Regions from separate parts of the Lysinibacillus sp. NPDC096382 genome, predicted to be linked through region 1. Evidence: riboswitches for the same ligand, from Rfam matches in the RefSeq annotation. Region 1 holds a riboswitch; each other region holds the start of a gene.

Region 1 (7,738 bases):
GCTAAATATAAAATTCCACGCATCTTTGAACGTGTGGAAGCGTTACCACGAAATGCATCGGGCAAAATACTAAAACAATCCTTGAAGGGACAAGAGGTGAGATAGCATGAAAGTTTTACAGCAGGAAGAAATGAAAACAACAAACTTTTTTAACGAAAATGATACACTTCATAAAGTTTTAGAAATGATGCTAGATAAAGAGTTTGTGGACTATGCAAAACGTGAGCTAACAGATTTTGGTGAGCTTTGTGCTGGAGATATTGATGTGAGAGCCAAGCATACGGATAGAGAGGGTGAACCTCGATTACAAAGGTATAATGCCTATGGTGAAGAAGTGTCAGAGGTTTGGGTCAATGATGGCTATAAAAGAACAATTGAAGAGACGTACAATACCGGCATTGTTGGCTATGTGCATAAGGATATTCCGCAATTAGGTAGAAAGGGTAACTATGTCTATAGCTTTGCTCAAGGCTATATACTATCACATGCTGAGCCAGGCTTTTACTGTCCTGTTACTTTAACGATGGCAACGGCTTATCTCCTTGATCATTATGCGAGTGATGAGGTGAAAGCGCGCTTTTTACCACATGTTTGTGCAACAGGAGAGACAGAGCTATATGAGGGGGCCACGTTTTTAACGGAACGTCAAGGTGGCTCTGATGTTGGAGCGAATGTTGTGAAGGCAAGACAGGACGGCAATCAGTATCTTTTATATGGAGAGAAATATTTTGCATCTAATGCAGGAATGTGTGGAGTAACCATGGTATTGGCGCGCATGGAAGAGGCTCAGGCAGGCTCAAAGGGCTTAACATTGTTTGCAGTTCCATGGCGAAATGAGGATGGCACAGTTAATAACCTACGCATTCGGCGTTTAAAGGATAAACTTGGCGTTAAAGCAGTGCCTTCAGGTGAGGTGGAATTTGATGGTGCACTAGCTTATGTCGTAGGTGATCCGAATAAAGGAATTTATTATATGCTGGAGGCACTTAATTTATCAAGAATTTGCAATGCGGTTGCTTCTATCGGTATTATGCGCCGTGGATATTTAGAGGCGAAGCATTATGTGACAAATCGTTATGCGTTTGGTAAGTCTTTAACGCAATATCCTATGATTCAGGATACACTAGGGAAATTCGCTGCCAAGCTTCATGTAGAAGTTGCCACAGTTTTTGATCTTATTCAGCTGTACGATAAAGTAACTAGTGGGCGAGGGAATAAAGAAGACATTATTTTAAACCGCTTGTATATTGCGATCATGAAAAAAGAAACGGCAGAGCAAGCTGTACATTATGCTAGTGAAGCCATTGAATTACATGGCGGAAACGGCTATATTGAAGATTTTGTTACACCTAGGTTATTAAGAGATGCACAGGTACTTACTGTGTGGGAAGGGACTGCGAATATTTTAGCTTTAGAGCTCATTCGCTTAGTTGATAAGTTTCATGTGCATGATTTGTTTGTTCGTGTCATGGAAGAGCGCCTAGAAAAACTACCTGACAGTCCATTAGTCGAAATTGTAGCGGAGCAATTAGCAAAACTAGGTGCAACTTTGCAAACATTTAGCCGTTTAGATGATGCAACGAAAACGTTTGAGGCAAAAAGGGTTGCAGAGAAAATGGCACATTTATATGAAAGTGTTGTAGCTGTCGAATGGGCACAAAGATTCGGCGGCAAATATGAGAAGCTAGCAGATATTTATTTAGAGCACACATGGGCATTACGAGAAATGGGTGCACCAATGAAAACGGTACAGTATTTTTCAGATATAGTCTAACTTATTTCGGCAGGTGTCCAAACACCTGCTGAAATAGAGGAACTCAGTCTAAGAACGCCACGTCCTGTGGCGACTACTGAGTGACCAACATCACGTTGGCCCAAAGCCTCTGGCGAATGTCACGGAATCGGAAAGAAGTTCACATAGGATGTTAGCCTAAAATCATCGCATCCATGCGATAACGGCTAACTGACCTGCATCACGCAGGCCTAAGCACAAAGCCGATCCCGGACGCAATTATGCCAAGGTATAATTGATTGTTTAGAAGTCGTCTCGAATGGAGGCGACTTCTTTCATTTTCATGTATAATAAAATCAACTGAATATTATAAAGGTTCTTTACTTTAGTAAAGTGAAAAGGGAAATCGGTGTAATTCCGATGCGGTCCCGCCACTGTATGTGTGAGTTTTTTCAATCTGCGCCACTGAAAATTTCGGGAAGGCTTGAAAAAGCGTATGGAGCACGAGCCAGGAGACCTGCCTTTATAGAAAACACGTTGTAGCCTACGAGGATAGGATGGTGGATTTTGTATATGTATTTTTGTGCAAATTTGACCCCCTCATTATTTTATGATGAGGGGTATTTGTTTTGGAAGATGAATGTCAATAAATTTGAAAACATGGGCGATAAATCCAAAATGTTAGGTGATAAACTCAAAAAGTTGGGCGATAAATCCAAAATGTTAGGCGATCAAAAACTAAAACGTATCGATAAATCAAAAAAACAATAAAAACTATACGCACAAATAGACTAAGGAGGATTCACATGAAGAAAATTTGGAAAATAGGGTTATCAGCATTTTTAGCTATTGGCTTACTTGCTGCATGTAATACAAAAGAGGCGACAAATGAAAAGCCGTCATCTTCTGAGCAACAAGAGACAACAAAAGTAGAACAAGCAACATTCCCAATGACGATAACGGATGCTACTGGCAAGAATATTACGCTAGAGGCACCTCCTGAAAAAATTGTCTCACTCATTCCGAGTAACACAGAAATTTTATTTGGCCTAGGCTTAAATAATGAAATAGTTGGTGTGACAGATAATGACGATTATCCACCAGAGGTTACTAAAAAAGAAAAGGTTGGCGGTATGGATTATAATATTGAAAAAATTATTGCTTTAACGCCAGATATCGTTTTTGCGCATGCGTCGGGTATGGGTTATTCAAAAGGAGCTATTGAACAGCTTGAGGCGGCAGGTGTAAAAGTATTTGTTGTAGCGGATACAAAAAACTTTAATGAAACTTACACAACAATTGAACAGCTTGGTCGTGCAACAGGAAAACTAGAAGAGGCTAAAAAAATTGTGGCAAATATGAAGGCAAAAGTTAAAGAAGTTGAAACAAAACTTGACGGTGTTGAGGCGAAAAAAGTCTTTGTAGAGTCGTCTGATGAGCCAGAAATTTATACAGCTGGTAAAGGTACATTTATGAATGAAATGCTAGAAATGATTCATGCCGAAAATGTGGCAGCAGATTCAAATAGCTGGTATAAAATTGATGCTGAACAAATTATCGCAAAAAATCCAGATGTCATTGTTGTGGCATATAATTACGTACCTGATATTTTAACGAAAATTCCACAACGTGCAGGATTTGAGACAATCTCTGCCGTGAAAAATAAAGCCATAGTACAAGTGGATGAAAATATAACAAGTCGTCAAGGTCCCCGTTTAGCAGATGGTCTTGAGGAATTAGCGAAGGCCGTCTACCCTGAGGCGTTTAAATGAGTAAAAAAATTGTAGCCTATGTAACAGCAATTACGCTTCTAATCATTAGCATCTGGTGTGGTGTGGCGATAGGCTCGGTTCATATTCCGCTAGAAGTATTGTGGAATAAGGCGGCTGATGAAACAGCCGCCAATATTTTATGGAAAATTCGATTACCTCGAGTTTTGCTTGCAGGGCTTGTAGGGGCGTCACTTGCAATTGCAGGGGCAGCTTTTCAAGGCTTATTAAAAAACCCTTTGGCTGACCCTTATACGTTAGGTGTTTCCTCTGGTGCATCAGTTGGCGCAGTTATGACGATTTTTTTTAGTATATCAATACCTGTAGTAGGTCATTTTACATTGCCGACCTTTAGTATGATAGGTGCCATATTAACGATGGTAGCTGTTATGGGCTTTGCTAGAATAGTAGACCGCTCGTTAAAAATGGAAACTCTTATTTTAACGGGGGTTATATTTAGTTCATTTTTAGGTTCCTTGATTTCTTTAATGATTGCATTATCTGGTGAAGAGCTTCGCCAAGTTATCGGATGGCTGCTCGGTTCAGTATCGATGCGTGGTTGGCCTTATGTTCAGATGATTATCCCGTTTGTCATAATTGGCACCATTATGCTTTGGACACAAAGGCGCGAGTTAAATGTTCTGCTATATGGTGAAGAACGCGCGAAGCATTTAGGTGTTAATGTTAAGCGCAGTAAATATATTATTTTAGTGGGTGGATCAATGTTGACAGGAGCTGCGGTAGCTGTTTCTGGAACGATTGGCTTTGTTGGTTTAGTCGTTCCTCATATGACGAGAATGATTTGGGGTTCTGATCACCGACACTTATTGCCATTATCATTTTTAAATGGGGCAACTTTGCTAATTATTTGTGATTTAATAGCGCGAACAATTATTATGCCAAGAGAGCTACCGATTGGTGTCATTACTGCATTTATTGGGGCACCCGTTTTTTCCTATATTTTTTACAAGCAACGTAGAAGCAAGGGGGTACGGGCATGATTGTTGTTGAACATCTTTCCGGTGGCTATGAAGACGTACCTATCGTCCAGGATATAAGTTTTTCAGTTGAAAAAGGCAAAATACTAGGGATCTTAGGGCCGAATGGTAGCGGGAAATCCACACTGTTAAAAGTAATAAGTGGTATTCTACCAGCAACTGCAGGCACTATATTAGTAGATGGTAAAAGTAGCAGCTCTTACAATGCTCGTGCATTAGCAAAAAAAATGGCAGTGCTACCACAATTACATGCTAATGCTTTTTCAAATAGTGTACGGGAGGCAGTATCACTTGGGCGTTATCCACATCAAACAGGCTTCTTTTCAAGCTGGACTGATCGCGATGAACAAGCAGTCCAACATGCCATGATGCAAACTGGTGTGAAACGCTATGAACAGACACCGATGGAATTTTTGTCGGGCGGTGAGCAGCAAAGAGTTTTTGTAGCCCAAGCTCTTGCACAAACAGCTGAAATATTGCTGCTAGATGAGCCAACGAACCATCTAGATATTGCTCATCAACGTCAAATTTTAGATATGGTGCGAAAGGAAGCAATTGAAAGTGGTTTGACCGTTATTATGGTACTGCATGATATGAATTTAGCCTCCCTCTATTGTGATGAATTATTGCTAATGGAGGAAGGTCGGATGCGAGCATTGGGGGCGCCGCATGAAGTATTAATCGCTTCGCAAATCGAAGACGTCTATCAGGCCCGAGTTGAAACTTACGCACATCCAGAAATTCCAAAGCCTCAAATTACCATGATGCCAGCCTCAGTTGAACATCAGCAGCGTGCTGTCATTACAAAAGAAAATTTCACTGTTACAGATCGTTATATTAAGCTTCAATCAGAGTTTCCGTTAAAAACAGTGTCCTCAGCTGTCCATAATCCGGGTATTGGTTGGTATGATTGTCTGTTAAATCGCTCTGTACCAATAGATTATGTCATTAGTGATGTTAAGAAAGAGGTCGCTGGATTTTTACTAAAAGATCATTTCTCATCTACAAGTACCGTCGTCATGTTAACAGCTGTTCCAACAAATCTTGTAGCTATAAATGAATTTAAAGCTTCCTTTGGTAGTGTCCTTGTTGCTGTTACGGCCGGAGTTGGCAATGCAGTTGATGTGTCTCGTACACATGACAGACAAGATGAACCACATATTGGTACTATAAATACGTGGGTTATTATTAATGGTTGTTTATCAGAAGAAGCGTTTTTCCAAGCAATGATGACGGCTACCGAGGCGAAAACAAAGGCATTGCAATCGGAAAATATTCGCGATGAACTTAGTGGTACAATTGCGACAGGTACTGCTACGGATAGTTTATTAATTGCAGCTACACAAAAAGGGGAAGAAATGCTGTATGGAGGTCCCATTACTGATGTAGGTAAGATTATCGGTAAAGGTGTTTTTGAAACAACTGTACAGGCAATAAAAAATTATCTTCATTCAGCAGATACTCCTGCTGAATGAAGATAATGCCTCCGGACGCATTGTTTATCTGCGCGACAGCGGCAATTACGCCAAGGCGAAATTATAAAATAACTTTAGGAGATGAGAGAAATGAAGCTTTACACGAAAACAGGCGATACAGGGAAAACAAGTCTTATCGGTGGACGCGTTGATAAGGATAGCTTACGCGTTGAAACATATGGGGCCATTGATGAATTAAATTCTTTTATTGGTAAGGCTGTCAGTGAACTAGATCGTGAATTATTTAAGGATATTTTAATTGATTTAGAAACAATTCAGCATGAGCTTTTTGATGCGGGTGGCGATCTTGCTAACGTCATGAAGGAACGTCATTATAAGCTAACAGAGCAGCCAATCGAAGTGTTGGAAACGCGTATTGATGCATTATCAGATGAAGCACCGCCGTTACAGCGTTTTATTTTACCAGGTGGTGCACCAGCAGCTGCAACCTTACACATTGCTCGCACAGTAGCACGTCGAGCAGAGCGTCAAATGGTAACGCTTATGAAGGAAATCGAAGATGTACCGACAATTGTACAAAAATATTTAAACCGTCTATCTGACTATTTATTTGCAGCTGCAAGGGTTGTTAATTTTAGATTAAATGTCGCGGATGTTGAATATATTCGAAGCGGCAATGTTTTTAAAAAATAGCCTGTTATTGATAGACAATTACGCTCGTTAGCAAAACGTAGGGGTGATTTCCGTTCCGACTGGGCGTTTTGACTGTACGAAAGCGAAGCGATAGCACGATGTTGGGCACATTCATCTATCGCTAATCCTCAAGAAGTCGCCTAGTCTTCACTTCAAGCAACCTATATACGTGGGATAGCTTTTAACAAATATCATCTCAAACTGAAAAAGCCGATTTGCCATCTTAACATGATGCAAATCGGCTTTTTGGGGTATTTAAACACTACAAAAGAAGACAAATTTATATTAAAAATGAATTTCTTTAGTGTTTTAAAACGCTCTTAAAATTCAGGGTGGCATTTTTTCTAGTAAAATGTAAGAATATAAAATTATCAGAAATATTTCCGTTTTATGTTGACTGAATGCTCACTCATTTATTAGAATAGGAATATAATCATGGAATGGCGTACATTTACGTATGAGCTAGCAAATTTATCACAAAGAGAGAAAGTTACGACAAACTAAAGGGGGGACCAACCATGAGTCCATTAGTAATTGCAAACATTGTTCTAACAGTCGTGGTTGTGCTTTATGCAGTAGGATTGTTCTTCTATCTGTTAAAAACACGCTATAAGTTTGTACAATTGGGGAAAAAGATTGAATTTGATGAAAGTGTTAAAGAACGAATTCGTTATCTTATGGTCAATGTACTTGGCCAAAACAAGCTATTAAAAGATCCAAAGAGTGGTTTAATTCATGTCATGTTCTTCTATGGATTTTTGATGGTGCAGCTAGGTGCCATTGATTTAATTTGGAAGGGGTTAGTACCTGGATCACATTTACCGCTCGGTGTTTTCTACAGTGTGTTTACATTTTTCCAAGAGCTTGTGGTATTAATGATTTTAGTGGCGGTTGTGTGGGCATTTTACCGACGCTATGTAGAAAAGCTAGTACGTCTAAAACGAGGCTGGAAAAATGGTCTTGTCTTAATTTTCATTGGTGGGTTAATGGTATCCACATTACTTGCAAATGGTATGGGAATAATTTGGCATGGTGAAGGACTAACTTATACAGAGCCAGTTGCCTCTGGCATTGCTGCTATTTTTAGTTTCTTACCAGCAGCAGCAGCGG
Region 2 (7,738 bases), on a different contig from region 1:
AAGCTGGTATTTCACCATTTTTCGAAGAAAATTTTTTTGAATAACTGTGATAAGCCATGTAGGTAACAACTGGCCAAATACTCGGAAAAGTAGGAAACTCGAATAATACAAGTGAACCACATTTACACATTCACGCCGAAAAGGATGGGAAAGGTGTACCGATAACATTTAATGATGATTTTTAGTGCGAAATAGATTGGTACGATAATATTAACGATAAATAAAAATGGTTAAATTCTCAAAAGAGGGTGGATCACGAATGTCTGAAAAAAATCAAACAAACAATAGTTCTGTAATTTCTTTAACGGTTGGAATTCTATCATTGCTAATACCTTTTATTGGTTTAATCTTAGGCATTATAGGAATAATATTTTCAAGTAAAGCTGTAAAAGAAATTAATACAACCAATGCAAGTGGTAGAGGATTAGCAACTGCAGGTTTAATTTGTAGTATAATAGGGATCATTTTACAAATCCTAGCAATTTTGGGGTATGTAGCTTTTTTCTCAATGACGGTAGTTAAATATTAACAGCTAAATAGAGCGCAATTCGTGCTCTTTTTTATCTGTGCGATTTTCAATACTTTTGTCCCCCTAAAGGGAACTCGTTTATTTGACCCGAGCAATTTTTTTCTTTTACGTAAGCGTCTCCCCCTTTTCTCACAAAAAAATCCACCTCCATGTTTTTCCAACATGGAGGTGGACTTAGCATTACAAATCATCAAAGCCGTTATCTTCTACATTAACCTTTACATACTGGCGAGAACGCTGCTCGAAGAAATCTGTTTTTCCTAAGTCAACATCCTCATACGCTTTCACCCATTTCAAAGGATTTTTGCGATAGCCTTCAAATGGGCGCTCCACGCCAAGCTGATTGCAGCGTATATTGGCATAGAAATGTACATAATCATGCACATCTTCTACATCTAGACCATCAACTTTATCGCCAATTACTTCATTAGCCCAATCGACTTCTAGTTGAACAGCTTCACGGAAGATCTCTTGTACACGAGCTGCCCTCTCAGGTGTATCGTATTGAGGATATTCCTCTAATAGCTCCTGATAAATCTTCACAAATAAATCCACATGTAGCTGCTCATCGCGGTTAATATAATTGATCATCGTTGACGAGGCCACCATTTTTTGATTGCGTGCTAAATGATAGAAGAACGCGAAGCCAGAATAGAAGAATAACCCTTCTAAAATTACATCATAGACAATCGCTTCTAGCATATTTTCAACAGATGGTTCCTCGGAAAATGCTTGGTAGCCTTTAATTACGAAGTCATTGCGTCGCTCTAGTACCGGCTCTGTACGCCAAAAGTCAAACGTACGATCCTGCTCATCTTTGTTCACAATACTTGATAACACATAAGAATAAGAGTGATTATGAATAACCTCTTGTTGCGCTAAAATAATCATTAATGCATTTAAGCTTGAATCTGTTAAATAATCCGCTACTTTCCCTGCAAAATCAGTTTGCACACTGTCTAATAGTGCTAGTAAGCCAATAATTTTTAAAAAGGATTCCTGTTCATCTGCTGATAGCTGTGGAAACTGCTTCACATCATTGCTCATATTAATTTCGAACGGTGTCCAGAAGTTACCGAGCATTTTTTTATACTTAGGATAAGCCCAGCTAAAACGCACATCATCCCAGTTTAAAATGTTAGAAGAGCGCCCGTTGACAATTCCTGTTGAACGGTTCGGTGCATCCTTGTCCATAATTTGTCGTTTTGTAATAGTTGTCATTGTTACTTCCTCCTAGCTCGCGCAAGACTCACATTCTAGCAATTCTACAGACGTTGAGCGCACGTAATAAGTCGTTTTTACACCGCTCGCCCAAGCATTCATATGCAATGCTAGTAAATCTTTCGCCTTAATCGTATTTTGAACATATAAATTAAGTGAAATGCCTTGGTCGATATGACGTGCTCGTGCAGCATTTTGCTTGATTGTCCAATTTTGATCGATGAAATAAGCAGATTTATAATACCAAGTCGTTACAGGTGATAAATCTGGTACTGTTACTGGAATTTTATAATCCTTCTTCTCCTCTGAATAACTCTTTTGGAAAATTGGATCAATCGTAGCCGTACTGCCCGCTAAAATGGACGTTGAAGAGTTCGGTGCAACTGCCATTACATAGCCGTTACGCATGCCTTTTTCAGCAACCGCGGCGCGTAAAGCGTTCCATTTATCGCTGTCATAGCCACGTTTGTCAAAATACGCACCCGTATGCCAATCTGAGCCATCAAATAATGGGTAAGCTCCTTTTTCACATGCCAAATCGTTAGAAGCACGAATCGTTAAATACGCAATTTCTTCATATAGCTTGTCCGCAAATTCTACAGCTTCCTCTGACTCCCATTGAATTTCTTTCAGAGCTAATAAATGGTGCCAGCCAAATGTGCCAAGCCCAATACCACGGTAGCGTAGGTTCGTACGCTCTGCTTGTTTTACTGGAATTGTATTTAGCGCAATAACGTTATCTAACATACGTACTTGCACTGGGATTAATCGTTCTAGAACACCGGCCGGTACTGCTCTACCTAAATTAATAGATGATAAGTTACATACAACGAAATCTCCAGGCTTGCGACGTGTTACGATGACATCATCTTCTAGTGTAATAGATTCGAATTCAGTAGCCGACATATTTTGGAAGATTTCTGTACACAGGTTCGAACTGTAAATCATCCCTTCATGCTTATTCGGATTCATACGATTTACTTCATCACGATAGAACATAAACGGCACGCCTGTTTCTAGCTGTGAGCGCATAATACGCTTCATAATATCTATAGCTGGTACGACTTCACGACTTAACAATGGATTCGCGATACATTCCTCATATTTAGTACGGAAAGAACCGTCACCCTTTTTCTCATCGTAGAAATCCTCTAGTGAGTAGCCCATAACCTCTCGTACTTCATGTGGGTCAAATAAGTGCCACTCCCCACGTGCCTCAACAGTTTCCATAAATATATCCGGTAAGCATAGCCCTGTGAAAATATCATGGGCACGCAGACGTTCATCCCCATTGTTTAAGCGTAAATCTAAAAACGTAAAGACGTCTTTATGCCAAACATCTAGATAGACAGCAATAGCTCCTTGTCGTTGCCCAAGCTGATCGACTGAAACCGCCGTATTATTAAGCTGTTTAATCCATGGTAAAACGCCACTTGATGCACCTTTAAAACCTTTAATAGATGAGCCTCGGCTACGAATTTTACCCATATAAACACCAATACCGCCGCCGTATTTCGATAATGTTGCGACATCTGTATTCGTGTCATAAATGCTTTGTAAACTATCATCTACTGTATCGATAAAGCAACTTGATAGCTGTCCATGTGTTTTACCTGCATTCGATAATGTCGGTGTGGCAACAGTCATATATAAATTACTCATTGCCCAATAAGATTCACGGACTTTTTCTAAACGATTTTCTGTTTCATCCTGCATCAGAGTCATCGCAATGACCATCCATCGTTCCTGCGGTAATTCCACTGGTATTTTCGTGTAATCACGGACTACATAGCGGTCCATTAATGTTTTTAAACCAATATACGTAAACAACTCATCTCGACTTGATTCTAGATAAGAAGCGAGTTCCTGAAGCTCCTGCTCACTATATTTTGTTGTTAAACTTTCATGATACAATCCAGCTTCTGTATAGTGTGCTAAATGTTCTGGGAAAACTTTATAAACATCTTTCACTGAAACTCCACGACGCATTGCAAATTGATCATATAGTTTTTCTAAAAAAATTTGAGCTGCGACAAATGTCCAGTATGGCTCCTCCTCATCAATGAGGCTAAGCGTTTGTAAAATCATCGCATCTGCCCATGCTTCAAATGTCGCATTGTCGTTTTTTCGTAGCCATCGATCCGATAATCTTACAAAACTTTCGAGTTCATCCTCTGTGTAGTTTTTCTTGAGCTTAGCAATTTGTTGCTCGATTTGAATTGTCATGTAACATTCTCTCCCTTTCCTTCTCCAGCAACACAAAAAGCGATCACGCAACATTTATCGGTTACGTGATCGCTGTAAAATCGGAAATGGAAATGAAGGACATGCACACAAAGAAGTGAACAAATCTCTCGCCTCCACTTCTCAATCCCCGAAGAATGTGTTGCTGTCTTGAACAACTCGGCAGGTCTCCTGGCTCATGCTTCCTCCAAACGATAGCCTTCCCGTTCTTCACAGTGGCCAATTCATCATTTGTCAGCACTTACAGTTGCGGGGACAGCTTCGGCCTAAGATGACTCTTTTTCCGAATTCCCTTTTAAACCATATTGGTACCGCTCGTCCAAAATACTATATATAGTGTTTTAACTCCTAAACAAATCTAACATATTGTGTTTATTGTTGCAATAGGTGTTTTGCCCCTTGCAAGTTATAAAGTGCTACATTTTCTCGAAACAAGCCCAATTACAATGCAGTTTTACGTAGTTTTTCAAAATTTCTAGGAAATTTTTTTTGTGCTAGCTGCTCTTTTTCTGGCTGAATTCCTAGCAAAACTACTGCACATGGACCAGCCGATTTCTCGACATCTAACGAACTTTTAACCTGTTGCTCGCCAAAAAGTCGGGTAAATTCGGCTTGTAGACCTTTTGATCCAACTGGCCATACTTGCTGCACTATTCCCTCTTTCCACGCCTGAAAAATAGGTTGGAGCTGTGCCACATCTTCAGGCTGTGCAAGGATTTCATTGCCTACAAGCGGTAGTCCATAGGTGTACCAACTAAGCTGTTCATGCTTAGTTGCTGTGCGTTTTTGCTGCTCACCTAGCATCGTTATAGACAAACCTGATTGTAGAGTCGGCATATTGGACTCTGTACTACCGTCTATTTGCGGACAATTAAGACCCGTCTCATCAAAAACCTGCTGAATGCCTGCAACGTAACGAGACCATGCAGCATCCCCTGAAAAATTAGCGAGTATAATATGGCTTGGTAAAGCATTTGCAGCAAGCTGCTCTATAAAAGTAACACGCGCCGTTAAGTATGCCGTTAATTTGTCTGGAGCAGACACAACATCTTGTGGTTTTTCACCAATAGCTGCGGCATTATCAGATGTTGCAATCAACCCACCTATTTTTATTGCATTTCTCAATGTACTCGACCTTCCTTACGCATAAACACTTTAGAGAGAATTGGCATCGCAATGGCAACAATCACTAGATTTATGAGTGTTGCCAATGGAAGACTAGTCAGTGACGCCCAGTAAAATGCAGGACTAATGATAAAGTAAAATGGTAAAGGTGCAACAACACCATTGAAAACAAGTGCCACAGGCCATTTCCAGAAATGCATTCCTTTTTTATGCATTACCCCAAAGACCCATACAACAATAAACATTTCTACTGCGATAATAATATGTAGTGGCCCATATGGAAAGCCAGTAGTTAAGGCTGAGATAAAATGCCCAATGACTCCCGCAACCCCTGCTAATACTGGAGATAAAAATACAACGCTCAACAATGCAGGTGCAGAGTCAAGCGCAGCAGTTGAAATAAATGTTGGTATTTTAATGACTGCACCTACTGCACAAATTGCCGCTACCATGGCAGTGAGCGTCAATTTCATTAATCTTTGTCGATCCATCCCATTTCCTCTTTCCTTTTATATTTGGCTCGTCATGATAACGTAGGTTGATTTCCGTTCCGGTTGGGCGCTTGGTCGCTAACGCTTCACTTTCACGCAGAGCAAAGCTTCCTGGGGGCGTTCGATGAGCCGTTTCGCTTCGCTGCAGGGTCTCATTTGTAACGCTGATCCCCGAGGAGTCGCCCATCCTCCACCCCAATCAACTTATATGCATGACATACGTTTAGCAAAATGTCATCCTTAAATTCCGTTGTTGGATCAATTTATTAGAAATCATTAATATGGCTCATTACCATATCGTGGGGTTGATTTCTGTTCCGGTTGGGCGCTTGGTCGCTGACGCTTCACTTTCGCGCAGAGCAAAGCTTCCTGGAGGCCCAGCCTCACTCCGATCAACTTATTTACAAAGCATACGTCCTGCAAATCTCATCCCCAAATGAAAGGCCTAATAAATTTTTTTAAAACTATATTATTTGATTTGTTCCCCGATACCGTACCAAATGCGTACGACTTGTTCAGCTTCAGCGAATAATACCTGGTACAAACGCCCACATGTATCACGCAACAATCGTGCCTGTTTTTCCATTGGCACAACTCCACGACCCATATCGGTCACTATTATATAGACTGCACAATTTTCTTCAAGAGTCTTTAGTCTTTTCAAAATAGTTTTGACAAGAGGTTCATCATCCTCAAGATCTTGTGTCACGAGCCATTTCTCTATGTTTTTAATAATTAGTACATCACAGGCTGGGCTGACATCAGGTAGATTGCCATCTACTAGCTCAACTTTTTGACCTGCAAGCAATTTCATGACATAGTCGGTTTTTCCACTATAGGCGCCTCCGATAAAGACATGCATCTCGCTCCCTCCTCCCAAGCCTTTCTTGTAAACGTTAAAGAAAACATTTTATCATGCGGTGTTTGATACGACCAAAAAGTTTGCTCAGTCGGTGCAAATTCTACAAGAAGTGCTCGAATAACTCCACCATGGACAACGAGATGATAAACATCTTCACCTTTTGGTATCTCAGTGAACCCTTCAATGACACGCGCACAAAAAGCATCAAGACCTTCCCCCTTTGGCGGCGGTGACTGTACGGGGTCATCTAACCATGCACAATAGCGACTATCTGTTTTCAAGTCCTCATATGTTCGTCCTTCAAATGCACCGAAGTTCGACTCACGAAATCTTTTATCAGACACATATGTTGCATGCGGAAAATAATGGGCAGCTGTTTCCCTACAGCGCAGCAAATCACTACCATACACCTTCGTGACATCTGAATCTACTATAGTCAGCAAAGATGCATCAGCTAATGAAGAATCTGTCCAGCCGATATATCGCTTCTCCAAATTTTCCATCGTTGGGGCATGTCTCATCAAGTAAACAATAACAACGTCACCCACAGTACAACCTCCATTCCTTCAATTGATGCACCGAGTAAATCTCCAGAAACGCCACCAAAGTTGCGCACTGTAAATTGACGGAAGACTAAAAAGGCAATCGTTAATACAGCCATCAACACTAGTGGAACAATTGAGAAGCCTATGACAAACAACAAGCTACTATACGCCACAACTAATGTGATAAGCATAAAGCTAATAAGTATTCCCGGCTTAATATGTGTTTTAAAAAAGGAGGCAAGCCCCTTTTCTTTCGAGCATTTGAGCGACATAAAATAAAAGCTCATGCCTATTCTAGTTAATAACGGAATAAATACAGGCATCCATAGTGCAAATTTATGCTGTACGAATAACTCATGCAGTATCACAAATTTACCAAGCACTAGAAATAGCACAGATAGTACTCCAAATGCGCCAACACGTGGATCATCTAAAATTTCTAGCCGCTTTTCACGATCTCGATACGAAAAATAAGCATCCCCCATATCAATAAAACCATCTAAATGCAAACCACCCGTAAATAAGGCAAATAATCCGACAATCACAAAAGTAAGCAAAACCTCACTGCTTGCCGTCCATTCTGTTAAACTATAGATCACCGCCGCCACTGTAGTACCCATGAGAGCCCCTATCCATGGTAAAAAGGCGAACATCCCGGTAATAGTTGCCTTTGTTAACGGAATTTCTTTATGTACCGGCAAAACTGTAAAAAATTGAAACG
Region 3 (7,738 bases), on a different contig from region 1:
CGGTTCTGAACACTGGTCTGTTAAACATGCAATTTATTATAACCGACATGAACTGACTCAAAATCATACACTTATGTTTGTTAGTAAAAGTGATCAAATTAACTGGCAAGAAATAGATCGAAAGGGACCATCTCTTGTCATTTCTGATAAAACATCAGAGGAATTAAAAAATGCGCTGAAAAATACGACCGTTATACGCGTCAAGAGTATTTTGCATGCCTATTGGAAATTTATGGGACATTACAGAAATTTATTTCAAATACCAGTCGTTGCTTTGACCGGAACATGTGGTAAAACGACAACGAAAGAAATGATTAAACATATAGCTAGTAAGGAATGGAATGTTCAAGCATCTGTCAGCAGTAAAAATGAGCCACGGCAATCCTTACCGTACTTGACTGGAATCGATCAGAATACAAAAGCAGCTATCTTTGAATTAGGGCTGGGTAATATCGGTAATATTAAACACCAATGTATGATCTATCAGCCTACGATTGGTATTATTACGAATATTGGTGTCCATCATTTAGATGGATGCAATAATCTTAATGGCTATATCAAAGCAAAGGCTGAAATTGTAGAAGGAATAAGAAAAGATGGCACGTTAATCATTAATGGTGATGATGAAAACATTAAAAAAATCCCCCTAAGTAAATTTAAAGGAAAGATTATTACCTTTGGCGTCAACGAAAAGGCAGATTATCAAGCTACGAATATACAATTCACTAAAGGCGGCATGAAATTTGTACTAAAAGTGTCAAATGACAAATACAATTTATTTGTTCCAGGATACGGAGAACACCAAGTATATAACGCATTAGCGGCTATAGCTGCCGTGAAGGAAATGGGACTTTCCATTGCTGTTGCAATTTCGCAATTAAAAACGTTCAAAGCGATGGCAAGACACTTAGAATTTTCTACGGGCATCGGTGAATGTACTATAGTAGATGATACTTGGACAAATAACCCGACTTCTGTTGAAGCGGCACTAAAGGTTTTGGATACGATAGGAAAAGGGAAGAAAGTAATTCTTATTTTAGGTGACATTAAGAGATTAGGAAATTTCGAAGAAAAATATCATCGAGAGATTGGCACAATGGTCGCGAAAAGAAATATTGATACGCTTATTACTATTGGCAATAGAGCAGAAAATATTGCGAACCAAGCGTTGAAGGAAGGCACCAAGGCAGATGTTCATATGTTTAAAGATGTTACAGGCGTTTTAGATGTACTAAAGCATAAGCTAGATAGTGAAACCATTGTCCTTATTAAAGGTCCAATGTCTAGCAAATCTATGATAGAATTTGCGAATCAGTTAAAAAATAAATAATAGAAAAAGAAGCTTCCTTAAGGAAAGCTTCTTTTTTAAACATTAATTCTGTTGAGCATTTCAAATTCAACCATTTGAAATGATTCTAGTAAACTTTCTTAAAAAACACGTTTTGCTGTAATATAATGCTCTTTATAATAGTCAACCATTAGTACTCTTGTAGTAATACCACTTGAACTTGGAATGATAATACGTTGATCTCCGGCATAGATAGCTACTAGTGAAGGGGTTTTAGAGCCTTTAACACTATTAAAGAACACTAAATCACCCTTTTTTAAATTGGTACGTGAAACCGTTGTTCCAACATTCATTAGTTCCTTTAAATTGGTTGTACCAAGTTTAACTCCACTCTTACGATAGACGAAATCTACATATCCTGGCGCTGTAAAGCGAAGACTTGCTTCATTATTTGTAGAACTCATAGTTACTTTATTTTTATAATTAAAGGCGTTTTCAACAATCTTATCGCCTTTCGTTGCAGGATTAGCTGAAAGTAATGTAGGTAATACTCTACGGGCCCCTACATAATTATCTGTATAATATGGTTTACTATTTAAATCAGAAATAACAATATTTTGCTTAGAATCAGCCATGTGAATCATTTTGTTGTTTCCGATATACATACCAACGTGGTCAGGGTCTGTCCCAGTTTTTTTACTCTTAAAGAATAGTAAATCACCTTTTTGTAATTGATTTCTGTTAACAGACGTTCCTTGCTGTAACATATAATCTTCATTATAAGTTGCAAGGTCAACACCATTTTTCTCGAAAATGTACATAATAAATGAAGCACAAGAAAATTTATAAGGATATGTAGCCTTGTATACAGAATTGCTGTATGTCGCCTTACCAATTAAGCTTTTTCCAGTTTGAATTAGTTGATCTGCTTTCGCATTAACTGCTTGTGAGTTATTAAGGGCATTTGTTGTTGTTGCAGCCTCAACTTCTATAGGTTGAACAGTTGGCTGTACCATCCCCACTGTGCTAAAACCTATCGTCAATGCTAATGTTGTTGTTAAAAATCGTTTATTCATGTTGTTAATTTCCTCCTGAAGCTATTGTTAGGATTAATCCCAATTTGGTTTGTCACTGGAATTAATCGTAGCATGAAAAAGTAGGGCTTCTTTGAGGAAATTGTTACCACGCTGGATGGGGATTCGCTGTAAACACCTGATATAAAAGGCTTCATCGCCTTAATTTACAGTTTTATTACAAATGTTTCAGTTGGGTGAAGTGTTTATGGAAAACGAAAAGTCAAAGGGGCAGGAAGTACAAGTTTTTCTAGGCATTGAAAGATTAAACGACAATCGCTCCTATACATTTACCATGGTATAGTTAGACTATTTCATCTTTGGGATCTAGCGAGAAATAACGGTTCCATAAGGAGGAGTTTCGTTCTAGCTACTAGGAGTGAGCGTTGAACTGTTTCCCACGGCTTGATTTGTTCCACGCTACGCTTTTGAACTAAAGATAAGTTGTTGCTATCACTATAAAATAGTGTGAGATGAGATGTCAGATACAGGCTTTGTGAAATGGTTAATTAGAGAGGAAAGTGAGCGTTGGGGATCAGCATCCCAAATGAGACACTGGAGCGCAAGCGAGATGGGTCATCGAACGCCCCTAGTACCTCTCATTATGCCTACAATTTTACGCACAGCTTTGTGTGTAGATCTTTTTTGCTCTTTAGAAGGCGGATGTCGATAAAATTCAGAAGTCGGATGACATTTTGTTAAAACGTCGTTGCTTTGCTAAAGATTCATACTTTATTTCACTAAATATTTTTTTACAGCATGCCTTCTATTCAACTGTTTTCCTTAAATTTCCTGAATCATCTCTACTCTATTACCGAATGGATCTCTAAATTCAAAGCGATCAAAATGAGGAATAGGAACTGAATCGAAAATTTCTATATGATGTTCGGCTAATACCTTCTTCCAATGTTCTATATTTTCAACTTGATAGGCAATATGAGCTTTTGTCGTTAATCTATCAAAGCCATCCTCTGTCCCTACATGTACCTCCCTATTGCCGACCTGTAACCAAAATCCACCTCGTCCTTTCAACGAATCAGGCTTTTCAAGTTCATTTAGTCCTAATACTTGACAGTAAAAATGTTTCCCTTTTTCTTCTTCACCTTTTGGAATTGTTATTTGAACGTGATGTAAGCCTATAACCATTTTTTCTCCTCCTTTAATTGTAATCGATACTTACTTCTAGGATAATAATGCCAAATCCTTTAATTTGACGAAGGAATAGTTTTTTTTCTCACGAATGTGGCCTTTGTAAAACCAGTAAGGAGAATTAGGGAATAAGCCCATAATAGCCATGAGGCGAAATATCGATCTAAGACAACCGATAAATTCGGAAAAATATCGTCGAAGACTAATAAAACGACTGCATCGATAAGCATTCCAGGTAATGCAATGCAGATAGCAGCCAGTAATCGCTCTGTACCTTTTATTTTTTTTATAGAATAAATAGGTATTGTCGCTAGCCAAACGATTGGAAAAGCTAAAATGTAAGTAGCTATCATGAGGGGAGGTTCTTTAAGGGTAAAAAAGTAATGCCCTATAAATCGAAACACGGCACTTGCTACAAACCAAATCCCAAAACCCCAGCATAAAAAGAATCGCATAGTGTTCCTCCTCTAATTATTTTCCTAGACGATTTAATGTCTCAAGGATTTTTTCGAATTGCTGATAAAATACATCTATATCGAAATCGTCCCGCATCATCACTTGTATGGCCAAGCCATCAATTAGCGCGTTGAAAAAAATGCTCCAAGTTTCCATCGACACGCCATCAATTGGTGATGTATCCCATAATTTGTTTAAAATATTACGCAAATGTTCATTTTCGGCCGCTAAAATTTGTCCAATTTGCTGTCTAATAGTCGGGTTCGTAAAGCCAAAGACGATTAAGGTGAAAAATAATTTATGATAAAAGGCATCATCTTCATATCGACTTTTTGCAGAAAGAAGTGCAGATTGAATCATTTCTTGATCGGTCGTCAAAATCTCATGCCAAGAATTTTCACAGATGTCCTGAACTATTTCGAGAATGATTTGCTCTTTTGATTTGAAATGATAATAAATAGTTCCTTGTGTCACACCAGCTTGCTCAGCAACAGCCTTTAAGGTGAATTTTTCAATCCCTTTTTCTACTAAACTTTGCTTGGCAGCCATTAATAAATCTGATTTTTCAATACCAGTAGGCTTTGCCATTCATTGACACCTCCATTGTTATTAGTTAGTTGGATAACTAACTCAAAAATAACGAAAAATACCTCTGTTTACAAGTGTATTTTAGTAATTAGATGTATAGGGCTCCCAATATGATAGAGTTGGATTGAACAAACGTGAAAATAAATCTACTTTTCTGAAAAATATGTGTTATAGTAAAACATAATTAAATAATGTGTAAGAGTTGGTGCCAAATGAAAGTTTGGCTTAAAAGGGAAGTCGGTGCAAATCCGACGCTGTCCCGCAACTGTATATCGGAGCAAATCACAATTGCCACTGGGGAAACTGGGAAGGCTGTGAGGCGTGTTGATGAGAAGCCAGGAGACCTGCCAATTTCTAGTACACACCAAATACCTACGTGGAAATAGGTGGTGAGATGTGACCGTATCGTCCCTGTGCGACAAAGAATCATGCGATATCTTGTAAGAATTTCGTATTGTTTTTTCATAGCTATTTTTAATTTGAGATAACAGCCATTTTCCAAAAAAAGGAGAGTGGCTTTTTTTTTACTTCTTATTAGAAGTTAAAGCCCCTGGCCGATGTCACGGAATCGGAAAGAAGACCGAAATGACCGACATCGTGTCGGCCCTCATACTGGCCTAAGCACATAGGGCCGATTCCGGACTCAATAATGCCGAGGCATACTTAATGGATCGGAGAGATGAACATGATTTATACAAGTACTATAGTTGGTTATCCGTATATCGGAGAAGATCGTGAATGGAAAAAGGCTTTAGAGGCTTTTTGGAAAAATGAGCTTTCAGAGGGTGAATTTTTGCAGAACTTAAAGGATATTCGTCTAGCCCGAATTAACAAGCAGCTTCAACTCGGAATAGACCTGATAACTGTTGGAGATTTCACACTTTATGACAGAATGTTAGATACGGCAATGATGTTTGGCTTAGTTCCAAAGCGCTTTGATTGGCAGGGAGACAAAGTTGATTTACAAACATACTATGGGGTAGCTCGTGGTAGTAAAAAAGCCGTGGCTAGTGAGATGACGAAATGGTTTAATACAAATTATCATTATATCGTGCCAGAATACGATGGACAAACTTTGCAATTAACAGAAAATAAAATATTGGCAGATTTTTTAGAGGCTAAGGAAGCGTTTGGTATTACTGCAAAGCCTACATTGATTGGCCCTTATACATTTTGTAAATTAACGAAAGGCTATGACAAACTATCGCAGATTACATTCATTTTAGCATTACTACCACTTTATACGCAGGTCCTAAAGGAGCTCGTGGATGCAGGTGCACAGTGGATTCAATTAGAAGAACCACTTCTTGCCACAACATTAGATGAAGCGGAAGTTAAACTTGTTCAAGAAATTTATACACAATTAGCTGCATCAGTACCCGAAGCTAAAATTATGCTACAAACTTATTTCGAATCATTATCAGCATATGAGTCAATTGTAAAACTTCCTGTTCGTGGGATTGGGTTAGACTTTGTGCATGGCTACGGCAAAAATATGGAGTCATTACGTCAATTTGGCTTCCCAAAAGATAAAATATTGGCTGTTGGTATTATTAATGGAAGAGATATTTGGCGTTCCAATCTAGCAGAAGTTAGCTCAACTATTAAAGCCATTGAACAACTAAGTGGCGCAAAAGAACTATGGATTCAATCTTCATGTAACTTACAGCATGTTCCAATTACGACCACACTTGAAACTAAGCTTGAACCAGTTCTTAAAAATGCCCTCGCCTTTGCGGATGAAAAATTAGTTGAGATCATGGAAGTAACAAAATATTTACAGGGCCAAGACAGTCCCTCAAATTACAAACTATCGGAAAGTATGAAGGCGATTGAAGCGTTGAAAAATCATCCGATTCGCCAAAATAAAGATGTTCAAAAAGCGGTTCGAACAGTGTCGATACAAGACTTTGAACGCCATAGCGATTTTAAAGCACGGCAAAAGATTCACCAGCAAGCATTGCAATTACCACTGTTCCCAACGACAACAATTGGGAGCTTTCCGCAATCGGATGAAGTCAAACGTACACGAAGTGCATGGCGCAAGAAACAAATTTCAAATGAGGATTATGCAGTATTTGTAGAACATGAGACAAAGCGTTGGATTACTATTCAAGAGGAATTAGATATCGACGTTCTTGTGCACGGTGAATTTGAGCGCACAGATATGGTTGAATATTTCGGGGAAAAACTAACAGGTTTTGCATTTACGGAGAAAGCATGGGTTGTTTCATACGGTTCCCGCTGTGTGAAGCCACCAATTATTTACGGTGACGTTGCATGGGAAGCACCGATGACAGTCAAAGAAACAGCCTATGCTCAAAGCCAAACGAAACGCTATATAAAAGGTATGCTTACGGGTCCTGTGACAATTTTAAATTGGTCATTTGTACGGGATGATATTTCCCGAAAGGATGTAACATATCAGATTGCTTTGGCACTCCGAGAAGAGGTGGAAGCACTAGAAGCTGCAGGCATTTCAATTATTCAGGTTGATGAACCAGCATTACGAGAAGGCTTGCCGCTTCGTAAAGAAAATTGGGGAACGTACTTAGAGTGGACAGTAAATGCTTTTAAACTTGCTACATCTAGCGTTAAGGATGAAACACAAATCCATACACATATGTGCTATTGCGAGTTTAATGATTTTATCGAGCCAATTAGTGCATTGGACGCTGATGTTATTTCCATCGAAACGTCACGTAGCCATGGCGAGTTAATTTCTTCTCTGCAAGTCAATCCGTATGAAAAAGGAATTGGACTAGGTGTTTATGATATCCATAGTCCACGTGTACCGAGTGAAAAGGAAATGCTAAGCATAATGCAGGATAGCTTACAGGTTTTATCAAAAAATCAATTTTGGGTGAATCCTGACTGTGGTTTAAAAACAAGGAAGGAGCCAGAAACTATCTCAGCACTGATGAATATGGTAGCAGCAGCAAAAACACTTCGTCAACAAGTACAACAATCTACATTTTAAGGAGAAACTTGACTTCTTTGATGAGGTCAAGTTTTTTTATATGCGCCCGGCATGTGTATGAACAATGGGGTGTAAGTCCCGAACCCCGAAGACAGAAGTAGAGGTTAGCCAAGAGCAAGGTGTCCGTGGCGATGCGGAATCTGAAGGAAGCTGGAGGCAAAACACCGGTCCGAGGAACACGAATTTTATAGAAGGCTAGGTATG
Region 4 (7,738 bases), on a different contig from region 1:
TTCTAAAACTTTCTCCATAAATCCCCCTTTATTGGTCAAGCTTCTTGAAACTACTTGCCAAATAATTCAATAATAGCACAACAAAAACGATGGCAAGTCCAGGATAAAGCATTAATTCAGGATGTTGACGGATATATTGTTTTCCTTCATTCACCATCATTCCCCATTCAGGGATGGGGGCCTGCACGCCAAGTCCAATAAAAGAAAAACCTGCGATTTCTAAAATAACCTTTCCTATATCTAATACGACAATTGTTACGATAGGAGGCAGTAAATTGGGGATATAATGGCGTATGATTAATTTGATTCCTGAAGTACCACTGATTTTTGCTGCTTGAATAAAATCTTTTTCATTCATCCCAATAAACAAACTTCTTATCAATCTTGAATAATAAATAAATTGCGTAAAAATAAGTGCGATTAACACATTTTTTAAGCTAGGCCCTAATAAACCTAAAAGTCCAAATGCAAGGACAAGTGTAGGAAAAGCTAATAAAATATCACATATTCGAATAAATAGATAATCTATCATCCCTCTTTTTAGCGCAACAAATGCACCTAGTAAGATCGCTAAAAGAATGGCTACTATTTGAATGACGAGCGCAGATCCTAAAGAATAGCGAATACCTAAAAGTAATCGTGAGAAAACACATCTTCCTAGATGGTCTGTACCTAATGGATAGTCCCCTGTTGGACCTAAAAATTTCTTTGATATATCGACCGCTAAAGGATCATGGGGCATTAAAATTGGCGCAAACAGTCCTAACAAGCCAATGACCAGCAGTATCGTTAGACTAAATAATCTTTTAACATTTGCACGTTTTTTATGTAATAGACTCACTTCAATCTCTCCTGTCCTTCATCATCAGATGAGGATCCAATAGCCGATGCAACACATCTGTGCATAAATTTGCAAGCACATAGATGACAGCAATAATCAATACATAGCATTGTACAACCGGGTAATCCCTGTTAATAATGGATTCGATTAAATACCTTCCGAGTCCAGGCCAACTAAAAACCTGCTCCACAATTACTGCACCACCAAGTAAATTACCAAGTGTCATACCTAATACAGTAGTCAACGGAATAACAGCATTTCTTAAAACATGACGTACGAGGATCACTGAGTTTTTTAATCCCCTTAGCTGTGCATATTGAACATAATGCTGTTGTAATTCTTCAATGATGGTTGTACGGATAAATTGAACGAATAACCCAATTGTTGGTAAAGCTAGTGCGAGTGCGGGTAAAGCTAGATGAGCTAGTGTGCCCTTTCCATTTGTCGGGAAGATCCCTAATTTCAGACTAAATACATATAGTAGTAAAAAACCTAACCAAAATGTTGGAATCGATACACTCATGATAGTCAATAGTCTAATTATTTTATCGATGATGGAATGCTTATACAAGGCACTTATGATCCCTAATGGCATACTTATTCCTAAAATCAACACAAATGCAGCAACAGCTAATTCGATGGTTGCTGGTAATTTTGCGAATAGCTCATGTGCTACTGGTAATTTACTAACAAAAGATGTCCCAAAATCTAAATGTAAAACGCCTTTTATCCATAGCAAATATTGAATAAGAAAAGGTTTGTCTGTTCCAAGTTCTTCACGCAATGCTTGAATGGCTTCCGCTGTTGACGCAACTCTTGCCAATCTAAGAATGACCTCAGCAGGCTCTACTGGAACAAAACGAATAAATACAAAGGTCAGGATCGATACGCCCAATAATACAAAAGGCAATGTCAAAATTCTTTTTAAACAAAACATCCATGTTGATTCATACATGCTGTCACTTCCTAATCAATCCTATGATAAAGAGAGAGCTGTCTTTGATCGACATACTCTCTCTTTTACAGTTATTTTTCTTTTTCCATTTGTGCATATGGAATATCATATTCAGATGCACGTGGAGCAAAATCTTTCATATATGGCTGATAAATCACGTTATTGGTTTCGTAAGATATAGGATAGAATAGTGCTTGGTCATGGAACTTTGTTAAAATATCCGTATAAAGTTGCACGCGCTCTTTTTCATCTGTACCTACTAATAATTGATGAATTTTAGTATCGATTTCTTTGGCATTTGGTAAGCCTAATTTTGCTTCATAGACACCATTAGCGTTTGGTGTAGCTGATTCATTAGCAAAGCTATGTGGATCTGTTGGTGGTCCATTTGTACGCCAGAAATTAATATCAACCTGATTATCCATTAATTTTTGCAGACCTACCATCACATCTGCGCCTTCTAAATTCAACTGTACCCCTATTTTTGCTAGTTCACCTTGCATTAGTTCCGCCATTGGCTTTTGAATCGCATCTGTAGCAATGTAGATTAAATCTAATGTTAGTGGCTGTCCGTTTTTAGAGCGAATTTTTTCACCCTTCTGTAGCTTCCATCCCGCTTCATCTAGCAATTGTTGTGCTTTTTTGGGATTATATAAAATTGGCGCTAAATCAATATTGGCATATGGAATAGCATCCCAAAAAAGTGTATTGGCAACCTTTTCTGTACCATGTGTTATACTATCAACCATTTGTTCCTTATTGATTGCATATTGAATCGCTTGGCGAACCTTCAATTCTGCTAACGGGCCAGACTGTGTATTGAACAGTAGCGCTTTTGTAGACAAAGGTTCAGACGTAGCGGTTTTATATTTACCACTATCTTTTAAATATGTATAATTATCTAAACTAATAATGCCTCGACCATATATTAAATCTAATTCTTCGTTTTCAAAGGCCAATGAAATAGATTCTGAATCAGGGATGATTTTTACTTTTATTTGTTCTACAAGAGGTTTTTCCCCCCAGTAGTTTTCGTTGCGACTGAATAGAGCGTACTCATCCTTTTTGTAATCTGTTAAAACCCATGGGCCTGTCCCAATTGGCGCTTTAATTGCATCTTGGGTCGCATCACCTTTAGGGAATCCATTATCACCTAAAAAACGGAAAGGTCTTACAAAGGCAAGTTCGTTTAAAACAGGATAATACGGTTCATCCAATTGCAAACGAATTGTAAATTCATCCACTTTCACAACCTCTTTTATATGGTTTACCATACCCATCCAAGAATGCATATCACGGTTTGCTAAAACGGCATCAAAGTTTCGTATTACATTATCTGCATTAAAAGCTGTTCCGTCTGAATACTTAACATCTTTTCTTAAATGAAAAGTATAAGCAGTTTTATCATTAGAGATGTCCCAACTTTCCGCTAATTTCGGTGTAATTGTCCCATCGTCGTTATATTCAACCAATGATTCATAGACCATTGCTTGTGCTGTCATTTGATTTGGTAAATATGTATGGGGATTTAATGGACCTACATCTAATGGCCACCCAATCGTTATCATTTTTTCGTCTGTCTGTTGTTTCGATGCTGTCTCTCCCTTTTCATTGCTTGTACAGCCAGTGAGTAAACTGAACATCAAAATAAGCGTGAAAGGAAGTAAATACTTTGTCAATCTCATTTTCTGTCTCCTTCTTTGTTTGTGGTGCACTAAATGAAGAATCTAAAGATTGAAAGAAGGCATAAAAAAAACCTTATTCCAAAAGAATAAGGACAGAATAACTTACTATAAGTAAGCCTCTATCCATCTCCCTATCTTTCGTAGATCATCAATGAATCTCTTTACAAGCAGGCATTCTGGCTCATGAATCATGATTTTGCTTCACCTTCCCAAGTAATTACTCAGTGGTTATCGAAACAAAACTCCTCATTTACAGCTGCGGGACAGCATGGGATTTACACCCATTTTCCTTTTAATTGAATGAAAGTTTATTTCACTCAAACTTGTAATGGTTGCTATGAAATTAGTATTAAACATAACATGCGCTAATGTTCACGTCAATTTCATTTTCTGAATATAATAAAAATCTTATATATTATGACTAACTTAACCCTGGCCTCATGTAACTACTTTTTATTTTTAGTCACGCTTCTTCAATGAAAACAGAAGATAGATCGTATCAATTTCATGGGATTCTTCCAAAACCCAAGAGGTTTGACTTAAAATCCGCTGCAATCCCTCTAGCCCAAGATATTGGATTTGCACGCCAACAAACTCTGTAAATCCCAAGTATCCCGGATTTACATGCGCTCGGTCAAAAATTAATGAACCCGTGACCCTAGCGTCCTCCGGAGAGTTAGTATAGAAATGGTTTAGATTTTCAATGATATCTGAATCCGAACCGTACTCAAATAGACCGCCCTCCGATGAACAGAGCTGAATCCAGTCGAAACGTTCTAAACACATCTTTAATAATGCCTCTGGTTGATTCCAGTCATAATGAATAATATTGAGGGTAATGTCCAGGTCTTGAAAGCGTTCCCCTGGCTTCTTCAAAACGTCGATGCATCGTTTGGCAAAATTGGGGCCGTAAGTATCGATATCTAAAATATTGATTTCAATCTTGCGTTCCTTTAATAATTCTGGGTCCGATTCTTGAATGAGAATTAAGGTGTTAATACTGTCGGTAGCGGCTCCCCCAGCGATATTGAAGAAACAAAGGTTCCGTTCAGGGAATTGCTTGAGCTGGGGGAGCAAAATTTCCGACTGGCGCCGGCAAAGATCCCTCAGCCTGATCCGGAGTCCCATGAAAGAAGTTTGCTTCACCGCCCACTTGTCCCGGAAACCTAATTTTATCCCGTTGGTTAAGTCGGGGCCAAGTTTGTACAGCAAAGTACGCATGCCGCTAAGATAGGAATTGTCAACATTCGACATTTTCACAAAGATGTTGCGGATAAAGCCAGGCATCTTTTTTAATGATTCAATGCTCTTGGCTGACTTGAGACAGCTCAAATGATACGCTTGTTCATCAATACTTGCGTTGAAAAGGGGATGTGTAATATCCAAAATCGGCAATTGAATATCATTCTCGAAAACGGCATAAAGAATTTGCATTGTCCACTTTATCACCACTCTATTTATCAATTTTCAAACCCATTTAGGTGATCAAACAACAAATATATCTTCTCCTCGATCTTCTTATATAAATTGAAACGCAAACTTTAAACCGATAGGAATAGTTAACCAAAGCAATAGAGTTGCTCAATATTATTCTGAAACAAAAAGCATTTTCCAATTTGTTTTTGGTAAGAAATTTCCACATCAATAGTACCCCAATAGCCCATATTGGTAGGATTAAAAAGAATTTTGGTGTTAAAGTTTCAGATTCACCTAATGAACTCTGTCTTTTTGTTTTGATATTCGTGAATTGAATATTAATAACTTCACCATCTTCAAAGAACGTACCCGCTTATTGCTCTAATAAATAAAATATCGGTAGTACTATCAATCCTAGTAGAAAAAGCAGTGGCATCGCGGAAACAATTAACGCAAAAATTCTCAACTTCCCCTTTTGGCTAAAAAATGCAGTTAGAAATGAAGCGATTATTAAAGAAATAACCACAATGTCCCCAATTTCCGAGGTTCCGTTCACTTCAATTGGTGTAATAAAGGCGAAAATAATGAACAAAGAAAACAATAACAATGAAATAATACTTAAATATTTTCTTAACACCATTACCTCACCTCATCTGCACCTTTAGTATAAGGCTACTGGGAAAGTCCACTTACAAATGGCGGTTGGATTATTTTCTTTTGTCATTAAGGTTCGTCATCTTTAAATAATGATACACTCTCTACTTAATTTGATAAATTCATCCACATCTTTAATGCATAATTCTATTCCCTTTTTCCAAAAAGCTTCCGAAGTGATATCATCACCTAAATGTTTCATCACTAATTCCTCTGTGCACATACTCCCTGAATCGCGAAGCAAATCTAAATAACATCTTTCGAATTCTTTACCTTCTTCTTTTGCCTTTGCAAATAAACTCAATGCAAACAAATATCCGAATGAATATGGAAAATTATAAAAAGGAGATTGTGTCATATAATAATGTGGTGTCCATATCCATGAATGCAGTGAAGGATTATCAAGAGAACCATCATAGCCTTCATCTATTGCTTCTTGCATAATTTCGTTTAAGCGTGATGATGAAACAATTCCTTCTTTACGTTCTTCATAAAATTTCTTTTCAAATAAAAACCGAGAATGAATATTCATGAAATTCATGACACTACGCTTTAATTTCTCATCAAGCAAAAATAATTTTTCATTAGTAGATTCAGCTTTTTGCATTGCCGCATCTAATATAATCATCTCTGAAAACGTTGAAGCAGTTTCAGCAATGCTCATTGGATATTGTTTATTCACGCCATTAATAGATTTCATTGCATCGTTATGGAAGGCATGTCCTAATTCATGAGCAAGTGTTAATACATCTGTAATTGTACCGCCAAATGTCATGAAAATTCTTGATTCTTTCGAAAGTGGAAAACCTGAACAAAATGCAACAGCGGACTTATTTGCACGATCTTCAGCTTCTATCCATCCTTCACTAAATGCCTTTTTAGAGAAATTTTCTAATTCTGTTCCGAATTCACTAAAATGCTCCAAAATAAAATTAACAGCATCTTCGTATTCAATTTTTTGTTTTTTTGTTGTAATAGGTGCCCAAAAGTTAAATGATTGCATCTTTTTATAGCCATTTATTTTTGCTTTTTGATTTAGGTAGTCAGTGAAGGGTTTTTTAAATTTATTAACGACAGACCACATCGCATGAAGCGTTTCCTCCTTCATACGATTTTTAATTAAAGATTCTTGTATTACATTATCTAAGCCACACTTCTTGTAAACTTGTAATCGAAAGCCTGCAATATGATTTAATATTTTCGCAAATAGTTCTTCATTCTCTTTCCACGTATCTTCTAAAGCATAATGGGATTCTTTACGAACATCTTCATTAGGATGTGAACGTAAGTTGATAGCTTGACCGACGGATACATTTTTTTGTTCTCCATTTATTTGAACTTTAATCGTAAAATTATTTATAAAAGAACTATAAAATTGCCCCCAAGCATGATATCCATCTACCATGAGGTCTGAAACTAAATTTTGTTCTCCATCTGAAAGGGTTGTCTCACCGTCTTCACGCCATTCATTCAGTATAAACTTAAAATTTGCTAAAACATCAGTATTCAGTAGACCCTGCCACAAATGATAATCAATTTTTACCAGAGTATTTTTTACTTTTTTCAATGCCGATTCAAAACGAGTATTTATTGTCGTAATGATCCCTTGGAGAATTATAGCCTCCTGATCTTTTGGACTTTGAGCAAGAAGGCAAGTTATAAAAGAATTTGCTTGAGATATATTAGTTCGAATATCTCCTATGTATTCAACTAAAACCACAATATTAATTGATTCATTTATTTTTTGTGGAACATTAAAGGAATTTGCTTTTTCTTCAAATTCAGAAATTTCTTGTTCCAAATATCTTATATGTTCATGTAATTGTGATGATTTACTTCCACCTTGGAACAAACTATCTAAGTTCCATATTTGCCTATACTTTGTTTCGCCCAATCATTTCTCCCCCTTAAACTATTCAGCAATAATCAAACGTACATTCCCATCTTATCACATCATGGAACATTAGCGAGTGTTATTTGCGCAACTGTTTAAGTATTGTTAATTTACTAATATAATCAAAAATATACCCAAATTATACGTTAAGTTCCCCTTTTTGACATCGTTAAGGTATAAAGAAAGGAAGATTTGAAATTTAGGTATGCGCGTGTTAATACGCAAGATCAGTCGTTATCACTTCAATTTAATGTAATTGTCGAAGGACTTTGCGTTTAGTTGCAATCGTGGAA

Evidence for each region. A riboswitch is a leader RNA that binds a small molecule or an ion and turns the genes downstream of it on or off. The one in region 1 is predicted to bind cobalamin.
Region 2: linked by a shared signal. The riboswitch ahead of ACIQZA_RS12285 (ribonucleoside-diphosphate reductase subunit alpha) and the one ahead of ACIQZA_RS16355 (hypothetical protein) in region 1 are both predicted to bind cobalamin.
Region 3: linked by a shared signal. The riboswitch ahead of metE (5-methyltetrahydropteroyltriglutamate--homocysteine S-methyltransferase) and the one ahead of ACIQZA_RS16355 (hypothetical protein) in region 1 are both predicted to bind cobalamin.
Region 4: linked by a shared signal. The riboswitch ahead of nikA (nickel ABC transporter substrate-binding protein) and the one ahead of ACIQZA_RS16355 (hypothetical protein) in region 1 are both predicted to bind cobalamin.

The regions. Positions count from the first base shown of each region.
Region 1 is NZ_JBIWFC010000012.1:4,627-12,364, forward strand. Features, by position in the region: gene ACIQZA_RS16345 (class I adenylate-forming enzyme family protein) at 1-105, shown strand, start outside; gene ACIQZA_RS16350 (acyl-CoA dehydrogenase family protein) at 107-1,774, shown strand; cobalamin riboswitch at 2,089-2,271, shown strand; gene ACIQZA_RS16355 (hypothetical protein) at 2,300-2,503, shown strand; gene ACIQZA_RS16360 (ABC transporter substrate-binding protein) at 2,539-3,504, shown strand; gene ACIQZA_RS16365 (FecCD family ABC transporter permease) at 3,501-4,502, shown strand; gene ACIQZA_RS16370 (adenosylcobinamide amidohydrolase) at 4,499-5,974, shown strand; gene ACIQZA_RS16375 (cob(I)yrinic acid a,c-diamide adenosyltransferase) at 6,065-6,628, shown strand; gene ACIQZA_RS16380 ((Fe-S)-binding protein) at 7,147-7,738, shown strand, end outside.
Region 2 is NZ_JBIWFC010000007.1:119,042-126,779, forward strand. Features, by position in the region: gene ACIQZA_RS12270 (hypothetical protein) at 1-44, shown strand, start outside; gene ACIQZA_RS12275 (DUF4190 domain-containing protein) at 260-529, shown strand; gene ACIQZA_RS12280 (ribonucleotide-diphosphate reductase subunit beta) at 710-1,750, opposite strand; gene ACIQZA_RS12285 (ribonucleoside-diphosphate reductase subunit alpha) at 1,763-3,976, opposite strand; cobalamin riboswitch at 4,138-4,325, opposite strand; gene ACIQZA_RS12290 (hypothetical protein) at 4,436-5,119, opposite strand; gene ACIQZA_RS12295 (ECF transporter S component) at 5,116-5,610, opposite strand; gene ACIQZA_RS12300 (bifunctional adenosylcobinamide kinase/adenosylcobinamide-phosphate guanylyltransferase) at 6,080-6,472, opposite strand; gene ACIQZA_RS12305 (histidine phosphatase family protein) at 6,421-7,020, opposite strand; gene cobS (adenosylcobinamide-GDP ribazoletransferase) at 6,993-7,738, opposite strand, start outside.
Region 3 is NZ_JBIWFC010000034.1:765-8,502, reverse strand. Features, by position in the region: gene ACIQZA_RS25160 (UDP-N-acetylmuramoyl-tripeptide--D-alanyl-D-alanine ligase) at 1-1,330, shown strand, start outside; gene ACIQZA_RS25155 (C40 family peptidase) at 1,429-2,364, opposite strand; gene ACIQZA_RS25150 (VOC family protein) at 3,145-3,507, opposite strand; gene ACIQZA_RS25145 (DUF5367 domain-containing protein) at 3,567-3,965, opposite strand; gene ACIQZA_RS25140 (TetR/AcrR family transcriptional regulator) at 3,982-4,554, opposite strand; cobalamin riboswitch at 4,741-4,920, shown strand; gene metE (5-methyltetrahydropteroyltriglutamate--homocysteine S-methyltransferase) at 5,240-7,534, shown strand.
Region 4 is NZ_JBIWFC010000002.1:256,834-264,571, forward strand. Features, by position in the region: gene ACIQZA_RS05040 (ABC transporter ATP-binding protein) at 1-18, opposite strand, end outside; gene ACIQZA_RS05045 (ABC transporter permease subunit) at 29-841, opposite strand; gene nikB (nickel ABC transporter permease) at 843-1,796, opposite strand; gene nikA (nickel ABC transporter substrate-binding protein) at 1,868-3,481, opposite strand; cobalamin riboswitch at 3,631-3,823, opposite strand; gene ACIQZA_RS05060 (hypothetical protein) at 3,941-4,915, opposite strand; gene ACIQZA_RS05065 (histidine kinase) at 5,271-5,537, opposite strand; gene ACIQZA_RS05070 (M3 family oligoendopeptidase) at 5,637-7,445, opposite strand; gene ACIQZA_RS05075 (hypothetical protein) at 7,733-7,738, shown strand, end outside.